DNA from 4 places in the Lysinibacillus sp. JNUCC-52 genome. Region 2 is predicted to be linked to each of the others. Evidence: riboswitches for the same ligand, from Rfam matches in the RefSeq annotation. Region 2 holds a riboswitch; each other region holds the start of a gene.
The links. A riboswitch is a leader RNA that binds a small molecule or an ion and turns the genes downstream of it on or off. The one in region 2 is predicted to bind thiamine pyrophosphate.
Positions count from the first base shown of each region.

Region 1: linked by a shared signal. The riboswitch ahead of thiW (energy coupling factor transporter S component ThiW) and the one ahead of JNUCC52_RS02385 (ABC transporter substrate-binding protein) in region 2 are both predicted to bind thiamine pyrophosphate.
Region 3: linked by a shared signal. The riboswitch ahead of thiT (energy-coupled thiamine transporter ThiT) and the one ahead of JNUCC52_RS02385 (ABC transporter substrate-binding protein) in region 2 are both predicted to bind thiamine pyrophosphate.
Region 4: linked by a shared signal. The riboswitch ahead of thiC (phosphomethylpyrimidine synthase ThiC) and the one ahead of JNUCC52_RS02385 (ABC transporter substrate-binding protein) in region 2 are both predicted to bind thiamine pyrophosphate.

Region 1 is NZ_CP065546.1:1,855,842-1,859,055, reverse strand. It holds gene JNUCC52_RS09495 (VWA domain-containing protein) at 1-1,257, shown strand, start outside; gene thiW (energy coupling factor transporter S component ThiW) at 1,315-1,806, opposite strand; TPP riboswitch at 2,028-2,135, opposite strand; gene JNUCC52_RS09485 (MFS transporter) at 2,191-3,214, opposite strand, start outside.
Region 2 is NZ_CP065546.1:440,761-443,974, forward strand. It holds gene JNUCC52_RS02375 (ABC transporter permease) at 1-72, opposite strand, end outside; gene JNUCC52_RS02380 (thiamine-binding protein) at 69-362, opposite strand; gene JNUCC52_RS02385 (ABC transporter substrate-binding protein) at 362-1,357, opposite strand; TPP riboswitch at 1,554-1,665, opposite strand; gene JNUCC52_RS02390 (sensor histidine kinase) at 2,015-3,013, opposite strand; gene JNUCC52_RS02395 (response regulator transcription factor) at 3,010-3,214, opposite strand, start outside.
Region 3 is NZ_CP065546.1:3,416,566-3,419,779, reverse strand. It holds gene map (type I methionyl aminopeptidase) at 23-778, opposite strand; gene thiT (energy-coupled thiamine transporter ThiT) at 1,024-1,584, opposite strand; TPP riboswitch at 1,705-1,812, opposite strand; gene JNUCC52_RS16840 (magnetosome magnetite crystal formation protein family) at 1,941-2,273, shown strand; gene JNUCC52_RS16835 (hypothetical protein) at 2,305-2,427, shown strand; gene JNUCC52_RS16830 (AAA family ATPase) at 2,559-3,214, opposite strand, start outside.
Region 4 is NZ_CP065546.1:2,550,507-2,553,720, forward strand. It holds gene thiC (phosphomethylpyrimidine synthase ThiC) at 1-1,562, opposite strand, end outside; TPP riboswitch at 1,711-1,825, opposite strand; gene JNUCC52_RS12635 (AEC family transporter) at 1,873-2,802, opposite strand; gene JNUCC52_RS12640 (methyl-accepting chemotaxis protein) at 3,058-3,214, opposite strand, start outside.

The sequences.
Region 1 (3,214 bases), 1.4 Mb from region 2:
ATTGCCTTCGATGATCGCCCTTGGGAAATCATCGAAACGGCCCCCCTTGGTAATAAAGAGGAAGCAGTCGATACGATTTTATCAGTGACGCCTGGTGGGGGTACGGAAATATATAGCTCCCTTTCAGCAGCATATGATAGTTTGGCAGATTTAAAATTGCAGAGAAAGCATATTATTTTACTAACAGATGGACAGTCACAATCAGGCAATTATGAGGATTTAATTGAAAATGGGAAGGAACAAGGGATTACACTTTCTACAGTGGCGATTGGACAAGATGCAGATGGCAACTTACTTCAGTCATTAAGTGAAATGGGTAGTGGTCGTTTCTATGATGTTATTGATGAACAAACAATTCCTTCAATTTTATCCCGTGAAACAGCGATGATTTCCCGTACTTATATAGAGGACAATCCGTTTTATCCTACAATTTATAATGCAACTGGATGGAATACACTATTTGCAAAAGGTGTGCCACAAATGAATGCATATATTGGCACGACGGCAAAGCAGGGAGCTGCTGTGATAGCTGAAAGTGAGAAGGAAGACCCTGTATTGGCCCAATGGCAATATGGGCTTGGTAAAACTTTTGCTTTCACATCAGATTCGACAGGGAAATGGGCTGGTGACTGGGCAAGATGGCAGGAATGGGGATCATTTTGGCAAACAATCATTTCGCAAATGCTACCAAGCTATAATGATGTGGCCTATGATGTACGACTCGATACAGACGGCTCATTTCTCATCACTGATCCGACAAATGAAGCAGCGTTTTTAGATATTGTCGCTGTCGATGAAGCGGGTGAGGAGCTTGATTTACAGCTTGAAACGATTTCCGCATCGCAAGTACGGGCAGTAGTGCAAGCGAAACCAGGATTGATTTTTTTCCGTATTGCTGACGAAGAGCAGGCTATTTACCAGGCTGGTCTAAGCGTACCGTACAGTGCAGAATATGAATTACGTCCTGTGAATGAAACACTTGTCGAGCAACTAACGAAGCAAACGGGTGGCTCTGTCTTGAAAGAACCACAAGACGTGTTCCGTAATTTCACCAACAAAGGAGCAGAGCGCCAAAATATTGCAACATGGTTACTATTAACGGGGATGCTATTATTCTTCGTAGATATTACGATTCGACGCTTTGGATGGAGCTTTATAACAAGGAATAAGAAAGAAAAGCCTGTTGAAGAAGCGACTGTCCAGTCAGAGGATACGAATGTTGCACAGTTATTAAAAGGCATGAAAAAACGCTCATAAATAAAAAACGATGGCACAATGCAAAAAGCATGTGTCATCGTTTTTTTATAAACATAGCTATTTCGTAATAAGAAAATGGGGCGCAGTTTTCCGTAGACTGCTAGCCATCATCATGCCAAGAACGGCCCCGATTAAACTAGATGTAAAAAATGCAGGCATAAAAAATAATGCACCGACAGACGTTCCCATAAATAATTGCGCATATGGAACAGCGACTAATGAGGCAAGAATACCTGTGCCAAATACTTCACCAGCACCAGCAAGCCAATTGCTGCGACTGTATTTATAAGCAAAGGCCGCACATGCTGCACCGATGACGCTTCCAGGAATCGCTAAAAGGGAGCCTGTGCCTGTTAAGATACGAATCAATGCTGTAACTATAGCAACGACGATAGAAGGCATAGGACCTAATAGAATGGCACAGATGACGTTGATCGCATGTTGTACAGGATAGGCACGTGCAATGCCAGTTGGAATGGAGACAAAAATAGAGCCTGCTACTGCAATAGCTACTAATAAAGCCATAGTAGTTAGTTTTCGAATAGACATGATAGTTACTCCTTTTAGTTTTGTGCGATGAATCGCCGATAGAACTCAGTGAATCGCCGATAAAATGTGAGAAATCGCCGATAAAACGGGGCAAATCGCCGAGAGACCTCACAAAATCGCCGATAAAATCGGACAAATCGCCGATAGCACTGCCTGATGAATACAAAAAAGCCGCTTCCTAGTAACGAAAGGAAGCGGCCTTGCATTTTTAAATTACACAAAAGCAAGTGTCGCCACTTCCCTCCGCTAGTGTGAACTAGATCAGGTTCAAAGGGTCCGTATATGAACATATACGTCTCAGCCTTGTAAAGACTCCCCTAGTGGTGTTAAACGATTTAATTTTTCGATAATAAATGTACCATATTTGAAATAATTGTCAATGGACTAATTTGAATCAGGATGCATAAGATGTGGAGCCTTTTTTACGGTCCAAATGAGCGCTAGTAAGAAGCATGTCATTAAAATAATCGACCCGAATATATACGGACTGTTCATATCCCAGTCAAATAAAAGACCCGCAAGTGCAGGACCAATCATATTTCCAAGACTCATATAGGCATTGGTAAGTCCAGCGGCTAAGCCTTGCTCATTGCCAGCAAGCTTAGAAATCAGTGTGTTGACTGCTGGACGAATAAGTGTTGTTGCCGTAGAGAAAATTGTTGCGACAACTAAAATTAATGCGAAGCCAGAAACAAATAATATGAGGAAGATTGCTACAGCAGCAATAAATAAATTGACTAATACAACTTTCATTTCCCCATAGCGCTTAAAGAGTGGTGTGATAATGAACATTTGCACAATAACACCGAATGCGCCACCTACAGTTAAGATGATTGCAATATCTGGAGGTGTATAGTTAAATTTCTCGGTTACAAATAATGATAATGTCGTTTGGAAATTGGCGATTCCGAACGAAAACACTAGCATAATAATAAGCATGACAAAGTAAGGCATTTGGACTGAACGCGCCATCTGCTTCGCAAGATTTTCTTGCTTTTGTGCTTTTTGAGCAGCAGTTGGTTTTGTAGAAGGTAATAACACCAACGAAAGGATAGAGGCTATAATAGCCGCTCCTCCAGCCATAAAGAATGGGAAATGCAAACTAACTTTAGAGAGGAACCCGCCAATACCTGGTCCAATCATAAAACCAAGAGACATAGCAGCACCTAACATGCCCATCCCTTTACCTCGTTCTTCATACGTTGTGATATCTGCTACAAATGCCATAATTGGAGGTGCTATAAAGGCAGAACCTAGCCCTCCTAAGAAACGAGCAACAAAAAGCATCCACACATCTGTAGATAGCCCAAATGAAATTTGCCCAATACCAGTTACAATCAGACCAAAAACAATCAAATTTTTTCGACCATATCGATCCGAAAGATTCCCAGCAATTGGAGAAAATATA
Region 2 (3,214 bases):
AATGACTTCCCAGATGACTAATAAGAAGGCGATAAAAATAATCGACCTTCCTTTCGTTACTACTTGTTTCATCCTCGATATTTCTCCGTCAACGTCCCCATTGTAATGCCAGTTGGCTGATATAAAATTTTTACTTGTGTAATTACATTAATAGCACCTAAGTCAATCATTTTTTGATTCATCAGTTCAATAATTTGGAGTAAGGTAGACAGTTCGCCCTCCATAGTCGTTTCTAGTGGCTGCACCTCATAGCGCACACCTGCAGCATCGATAATTGCAATTGCCGCATCCACGAAAGGGATGACATCCTCATATTTTTCTGTTTTCGGTATAATTTGTACACTGATTAATGAATTAGCCATTAGTTTGCTCCTTTCGTTGGTAAGAAATCATTTGTAAATGCTTGCTCTGCATTAAATTTTCCTTCTAAGACGTTGTTTTTCGTCATCCATTCCGCATAGTTTTCCCAAACTGCTAATTTTTGTTCGCCCCATTGCGCTGCATCATCTTGATATTTATTTGCTAGCCATTCTTGACTTTTATGCACAAGTGCTTTATCTAAATCAGGTACCGCTTCAAGTAAAATATCAGCCGCTTCACTAGGATGCTCAATGGCATACTCATAGCCTTTTGTCGTTGCAGCTACAAATGCCTTTACCACATCAGGATTATCCTTAATCATCTTTTCATTCGTAGCTAAAACAGGTGTATAATAATCAAGTTGCTCACTATAGTCTGTTAAATACTGCATGTTTAATGTTTCCCCACGTAGCTCCGCCTCAATCCCTGTCCACGCATAATAGATCCAGGCAAAATCAATATCCTTTTGCATCATGGTGAAAAAGTCTAAATCTCCTGCATTAACAATATCTAATTTTTTGATATCCGCCTGTTCTTTTTGCATAAGTGATTGTAAAACAGCTTGTTCTATTGGGCTTCCCCAGCCACCATACGTTTTTCCTTCATAGTCCTTAGGAGATGTAATGCCCTTTGAAGCAATCGAAGCAAAGCCAGATGTATTATGCTGAATAATTGCGGCAATTGATACAAGTGGTACACCCTGTACACGTGCTTGCGTAATACCTTCCTGATAGCTTACGCCAAACTGTGCTTTGCCTGATGCAACTAGCTGATCAGCACCAGCATCACCAGGTAAAATAATGTCCACGTCTAAGCCTTGCTCCTCAAAGTAGCCCAGCTTTTTCGCCACATACAGTCCTGTATGATTTGTATTAGGTGTCCAGTCTAGTACAACGGATACCTTTTTTAATGAGTTTGTTTCTTCTTTGTCCTCTTTTTCGCTACAACCAACTAATGTTACTAATGCAGCAATAAGAACGAAAAACCACTTTTTCATGCTGTGTCCTCCAAGTCTAGTAGTTTGAAAGTGTTCATGATTGAATGTTTACACCAGAAAAAAAGGTATTCTAAGGCCATTTGCAGTGCTTATGATTGATTACTCCTAGTTGTAGGTGGAATAATGAATCCTAAACAAAAAACGCCTGGGAGTTATCCCAGACGTTTGCAAACGGTATCAAAAAATAGTAAATGATTATTTTTGAATAGATGTTCCCTACGCTGGTACGAGCCAAATCAGGTTCAAAGGGTCAGCATCTAAACGGACGCAATCTCAGCTGGCAACTTCCAGCCCCCCTACATTCTTAACTTATGAACTTTTCGTTGATTATTATACCCATATGTATCGTAAAATGACAAGCTAGTAATTTTCGTAATTGAAAAAAATGAGCTTTTACTGGACTATACTAGTAATCTGCGACATGACTTTTGCAAATAGAAAAGGTTTTATGCATGGAGTTTGAAGTAGCAGGCTATGCAGTATAGTATTTTGGGACAAATATCACTTCCGAAAAAACAATCGAAAAATGTGTAAACAAAAGCACCCGAATCCATGTACTCTCCCCCAATTTTTATATGATTTATGCATTTACCACGTTAAACATAAAGTTGATCTCAAATACAATTTTAGGAAGCTTTCAATTTTCTGGAGTTGCCATTACAAAAAGTTTGAATGTTGCGCATAACTTATGGTAACTTGAGTACCTTTTTCGTTAGATTGGATTGTACTCTGTAGTTCAAGCATTCGGCAAATATCTTCGATGATTCGTAGGCCAGTGCCCTTTTCCTCCACATTAAACCCAACCCCATTATCTTTAAATATAATTAAGTTTTTTTGCAAAGTGATTTCCAATGTATCGCATGCTGCATGACGCAAAATATTTTGGAAGATATTATCAAATAATCTGTGCAACCAAATTTCATTACTCTTCCAAAGGAATTTCGTTGAGGAATCGTTTAACACAATCGAGATTTGATTGACTTTATATAAAAAATTCCACTTTAAAATGATGGTATTGATAAGTTTTGGAACGTCTACTTTTTCCATGATGATATAGGAATTATCAACACGAGATAAGCGCTCAAAGTCATATTCATTGGATAATTTTGAAATATAGTTTATTTGTTCGTTTAGAGAATTGAAAATATCCTGATGTTGTGAAAAATCATTTTCGATTGTGTAAAGTTGTAAGCGCATAGCTGTCAAAGGCGTATTAATATCATGGCGCAACTGCGTTAAAAGTTCTAGTTTCATTTGCTCTTGTTGCATTATTTCAATTTCCTTCGATATCGTCCTGTCAATGAGAAGGTTTACTGCATTGGTTAAATCCCCTAATTCATCATTTCTAGAGTAAGAGATCTTTTGAAGTCTCTTCTTGTCATTACTCGCCAACTCCATAATGGTTTGCTTTAATTCATTTATTCGTTTAATTAATGAATTAATGGATTTGGAAAATAATATTGCCAAAGTAAAAAAGCTGACGATAAATAAACCTAGCATTATTGGATAGGCTTTTGACTCAAAAAACTGGGTTTCTGTATCATTTGAAAAATAATTATAAATGACGGTTACGATTACATTAATCACTACAATAGAAAGAGGAACACTGAATATAACCGATAATAGCAATAGTTGATATTTCTTTTTTAGTTTCATTGTTTGACACGGGTATTCATACGATACCCTTCTCCATATACATTTTGAATAATCACACCATCTGTATCGGCAATCTTGTTGCGGAGCTTTTTAATATACACATTAATTAAATTGGGATTACGATCTTCTAGCTGCCAAAGGTAATCAATGAATTGTTCTTTAGATAAAATAAAATCTGCGTTTTCATAGAGGTAAAAGAAT
Region 3 (3,214 bases), 1.7 Mb from region 2:
GCTTTTTCATCTAGCCTTTATTTTATGCTTCATCTAACGAAGTTAAAATGATTGGTTTGTCTTTTGTAACAATAATAGAATGCTCAATTTGGGCAACTAATGATTTGTCAGGTGTAACGAATGTCCAGCCATCACCAGCTTCAACAATATGTTCTGCCTTCGCTGATATAAACGGCTCAACAGCTAGCACCATTCCTTCTTTCATAATTGTTGAATCCCAAGCATCGTAATAATTTAAAATATGGTTTGGCTCATCATGCAATGAACGCCCTAAACCATGACCTGTTAAATTCATAATGACAGTTAAATCGTTTGCATAAGCTTCACGCTCTACAGCTTTCCCAATTTGGTTTAATTTAGAACCAGCTTTTACTTTTGTCATAGCGCGGTCAAAGGCACTTTTTGCTACGCGGCAAAGTTTTTCCTTATCTTCGTACCCTTCACCTACTACAAATGAAATACCTGTATCTGCAAAATAGCCATTTAGAGAACCTGATACGTCAATATTGACAATATCCCCTTCTTTAATAACTCGTTGTCCTGGAATACCATGGGCAACTTCCTCATTCACACTAATACATGTGTATCCTGGGAAATCATATTCACCTTTAGGACCAGAAATAGCTCCTGCTTCAGCAAACATACGGCCTGCAATTTCATCTAATTCAAGTGTTGTCACACCAGGTTTTGTAGCTACTTTCATTGCCTCACGAATTTCTGCACAAATGCGACCAATTTTTTTAAAGGCTTCAATTTCTTCTTGCGTTTTTACAATCATTTATAACGTCCCTTTCATCTAATATCTATTCATTAATATAACATAACTTTATATGTCCATAACGCCAAACGCTTTAATTATTCTATGCTAACATTATTTCATAAGTACCAGACAAGTAAAAAACAGACCCTTTTAGAAGTTCTGGTACTAACAACAGCGACCCAATTGTCTTGAAATATAAAAAAAATAGCACACTAAGTTACACTTAGCATACTATTTTCACTTTTGGGACAGTCTTATCGTGTTTATGATTTTCGTTGCATTAATTGGGGTGCAGCTGTAAATAATATCACACCAACGATCGCTGTTAATATTGTTGCTGGAAGCATGTATGTTCCATTGTATATGATTGAATAAATCCATGCGTTTTGCTCGCCTGCATATTCTGCAAAAAATACAGCCCCTGCAATTGTATGGGCTAAATAACGTAGGAAACCTGCTAATACTGTACCGATTACAATGTAAAGGGCCATTTTCTTTTTGTTCAAAGCGGCTGTCGCTTTAAATATAGGTCCACGTACTACTGCCGCTAAACCAACGACCGTAAATGCTACACCGTAATCTAGTAAGCCTTGTAGCCAATGCACAATATAAGCGCCAAACATCGTTTGCATAACTCCAATTAGTAAACCTGTTGTTAGTCCAGCTAAGAGCCCCCAACGTAATGCCATTAAGATGATTGGTATCATTACTAGGCTTACGGAGCCACCTTGCGCCCATACTTTAAAAGAAACTTGATCGAGTACAAGTCCTAGCGCTGCAAAAATTGCAATTTCCATCAGCATGAGTAATCTTTTTTTGTCCATTTTATTATTCTCTCCTTTGTTCCGATGTAGGATACAAGAGCAGGAATAGAAATCTTTTTGATATGCATGTCAACTGGCATAAAAAAACGATGCCAGGACAGAGCCTCACATCGTAAAAGTGTCGGTTTCTATCCACATCCCTACGCAAGCGTTAACTTACAGGTTCGAAGAGTAAAGGCATTACGTGCCCAGTCTCAGCTGACATCATCAGCTCCCCTTGTGGTCGTTACATCTTATTATTTTGTTGAACATCCTCATTGTACGTAAACCCTTATGCAATTACAACCTTTTCCACATTAATTTTTTTGAAACTTTCGCGTTTTCTATGCGTAAATAATTTAAAAGGAGGGACTACTATGGAGAATCAAAAAATTTTATCTGCCTTTAGTTATCTCAGTATTTTTTTTGCACCATTTATCGTTCCAGTAATCGTTTATTTTGTATCAAAAGATAGTGATGTCAAGAGACATTCCATTAGAGCACTTATATCTCACTTAATACCATTTATCTTCGGTATCATTTTCTTTATCGTCTTTGTATTTTCTACAATATCATTGAACACGTTTGATCCTTCTTCTAATGGGAATACATTTATTATCATATGGTTTGTATCTTTTGGCATTTATTTACTCGTTTCATTAGGCATTGTCATTTGGAATATTGTTCAAGCTGTACGAGTTATTCGTTAAAAATTTTTAGTATGAAGGAGCTGTCGTATTCATGAAAGTATCGAAGGTAGTTAAAACTGCAATAAAATTAGCGCCCATCGTTATTCCGATTGTCAAAAAAGTGGTCGCAGCAAAAAAAGGAACAACACCTAACGTAACGACACACAAAAAATAATAGCCAATGGGCTCCTATAACGTAAAAACCCACATCGCTTTCCAGCAGGCACAATGTAAGCCGCAGGAGTCTTCGTGGGTTTTTACTATGTTATCTATAAATTATTTAAGAATTGTTTGAGTGCCTGGCACTTATTTTACTTCAAAATGGGTTGTGCTATGTCCGCTCAACGTTTTTTCGACGTGTAATACTGCAGGCATTGCAGCTTTCAACTCAGCTACATGTGAAATAACGCCAATCATTCTTCCAGAGTCTTGTAAATCAATTAGCGTGTCAATTGCTTTATTTAACGCTTCCTCATCTAATGAACCGAAGCCCTCGTCGATAAACATTGTTTCGATACGAATATTACCTTGGAAGCTTTGAATTACATCCGCCATACCTAATGCAAGACTTAATGATGCATTAAACTTCTCCCCACCTGATAATGTTTTAACATCTCTTAATTGGTCTGTGTACGCATCATAGACATCCAAGCCAAGTCCACTTTGCTTCGCATGCTTCTCTAATCGATCTGAACGGCGCAATTCAAACTGTCCATTGGATAAGTGGAATAATCGGATATTTGCTGCTGCAGTGATTTTATCTAAATAATTAATTTGAATATATCGCTCAAAGGAAAGTTTTTTCGGATTTTGGCCATTCAACACTGTGTAAAGCTCTTTTACACGTCCTGCCTCTTGTTCAAGTACACGTATTTCCTTTGCAGTATCCTCTACTTTAACAATAAAATCAGCACATGCCTTTGCATAGCTTTGCGTCTGTTGCAAAGTTTTAAATGCTTCCT
Region 4 (3,214 bases), 2.1 Mb from region 2:
CGCTCTGGATCTAACGATAAATTAAACTGATCGCGCCAACGAAACTCAAAGCGAGCCTTTGAAAGAGCGTCATCTCGCTGCTGGGCACCAGGATGTCCTTTAGCCAAGTCCGCAGCATGTGCGGCAATTTTATATGTGATTACACCTACACGGACATCTTCTCGATTTGGTAACCCTAAATGTTCCTTCGGTGTTACATAGCACAGCATGGCTGTTCCAAACCAGCCAATCATTGCCGCACCAATTGCTGACGTAATGTGATCATAGCCAGGCGCAATATCTGTTGTGAGAGGACCCAATGTATAAAACGGTGCTTCTTTACAAACTTCCAATTGCTTGTCCATATTTTCCTTAATAAGATGCATTGGCACATGCCCAGGTCCCTCTACCATCACTTGTACATCGTGCTTCCACGCAATTTGCGTTAACTCCCCTAGCGTTTCAAGCTCTGCGAACTGCGCCTCGTCATTGGCATCTGCAATTGAGCCAGGTCGTAAACCATCCCCTAATGAAAAGGCTACATCATATGTTTTCATAATGTCACAAATCTCTTCAAAATGAGTATATAAGAAGTTTTCTTGATGATGGAATAGACACCACTGTGCCATAATTGAGCCTCCCCGCGATACAATGCCCGTTACACGATTAGCTGTAAGCGGTACATAGCGCAGCAACACACCTGCGTGAATCGTGAAGTAATCAACCCCTTGTTCAGCCTGCTCGATTAGCGTGTCCCGATACACCTCCCACGTTAAATCCTCGGCAACGCCATTTACCTTTTCAAGCGCCTGATAAATGGGTACTGTTCCAACAGGCACAGCGGCATTCCGAATAATCCATTCACGAGTTGTATGAATGTGCTTACCAGTAGATAAATCCATAATATTATCAGCACCCCATCGTGTTGCCCATGTCATTTTTTCAACTTCCTCAGCGATGGATGAGGTTACTGCTGAATTCCCAATATTAGCGTTAATTTTTACATGGAAGTTACGACCGATAATCATCGGTTCTGCCTCTGGATGATTGATATTAGATGGCATGATAGCACGGCCCGCAGCAATTTCCGCACGAACAAATTCAGGTTTTAAATTTTCACGAATCGCCACAAATTCCATTTCTGGAGTAATAATTCCTTGTCTTGCATAATGCAGTTGAGTCACATTGCGGCCTTTTTTCGCACGTAAAGGTTTGTGAGAAAGGTTCGGAAAAACATTTTCCTTTATGCGCGGGTCATCAGCATTGCGGAAACCATTATCCTCAGGCTTAATGGTACGTCCCTCGTATTCCTCTACATCGCCCCGTTCTTTAATCCACGCACTACGCAAAGCTGGCAAACCTTTTGTTATATCCACTTTGTAAGTAGGATCTGTATAAGGGCCACTCGTATCATATACCCTTACTGGTGCATTCTCCTCTTCACCAAAGCTCCCTGTTGTGGGGCTTAGCTTAATTTCACGCATTGGCACTAAAATATCTGATCGTGTTCCTTCTACATATACTTTTTTACTCCCGTCAAAGCTTGTCATAATGTTCATGTTTTTTTCGCTAACTGTTGTCATTTACTATTCCGCTCCCTTTTTCGTAAATTATGAAAAGGACCGAATCTAGCCCACTCCAACAAGTAGCATTACAAACAAAAAGCCGAATCCAAAAAATATTGGATCCGGCTGTACATGTAAGGTTACATTTATCGCAAAGTATAAGGAGTGCGAAGTTCATTAACTTTCCCACGCTGGTATGAGCCAGATCAGGTCCAAAGGGTCAAGAAACCTCAATGTGTTTCCCTCTCAGCCCGACTCATCGGACTCCCCTAGTTAAGCTATTCAGTTTGATGCTAGTGTAACAGATATTCCTAATAGATGGAAGTCATTAAGTAAAAAGCATTTCTGCCAAATAAATTACAATTGTTACTGTAATACAGCTAACAATCGTCGAAAAAAGCACTGTTTGTGCAGCGGTTTCTGACCCTAAATCATATTCAAGCGCTAAACTCGAGCTATTACGCGACGTTGGGAATGCACTTGCAATAAAGAGCGATTGGGCCACAACACCCTCTAAGCCGAGAACAAAAATTATAAGTAATGCAACGGCAGGTCCTACTACTAAACGTGTAAAACAGCTGACAAACACAGTTTTATTGAACATTGATTTAATTTCAAGCTGAGATAGCTGTGCACCAAGCGTAATAAGAGCAACAGCGATAAATCCATCAGCAACGTGGTCAATTGGAATACGAATAAATTGGGGAATGCCAATATTAAAGAAATTCATTGCTACACCTATAATGAGCGCATGAATAATCGGCATTTTTAGAAAGTCCTTCACAATGGCCATGCCTGACTTTGTTGAAGAAATTAAATTATATAAACCATATGTATAGGTCGTTACATTTTGAAAAATAACGAGAATAACTTGAATTGCCACCCCAATTGGTTGTGTCACAAAAATCATTTGTGCCACTGGAATACCATAGTTGCCAGAGTTAATAAGGACAACACTATTTTTAAATACAGCTGCCTCGGTTTTCTTTAAGCCTAGTCCCTTCGCTATAAAATGACCAAGCAACATCTGACTCCCAATAAAAAGCACAATAAATAGCGCCACTTCACCTAGCACCGATAGTTCCACACTTGTTTCATATAAATTTACAAACACAGCTGCTGGCATAAAACAATATGTAATAAGCTGAGATAGTGCTTTTAAGTTAAATTGAAATTTCTTTTGTAAAAACGCACCAAGTACAAGCAACACCAAAATAGGTGCAACAATTTTAAAGAAAATCATACCGAGATACATCATGTGAGGCGACCCCCTTTCATCTTTCTATAGTAAAACTGTTCGCAAACTAGGTCAATGCCACTCTCGGCTCAAGCTGTTGCTATAAAAAGAGGCTGTCCTTAGAAAAGGACAGCCTCAATCTCAACTTATCTACAAAGGATATTAAAGAAGTTTTATCGGCGATTTCCCACAGGGTATCGGCGATTCAGCAAAGGTCATCGGCGATTTCCATGATTTTATCGGCGATTCCTACTACCTACTACAATTTAAAAATCATTAAGCAAGTTTAAATCGGTTCACGACTTCTTGTAGTTCTTTAGAGATTTGGTTCATATTATTAATAGATTCTGCAACCTTTTGCATTTCTGCCTGTTGATCCACAGCAGATGCACTTACTTGCTCTGCAGAAGCCGCAGTTTCCTCTGAAACGGCA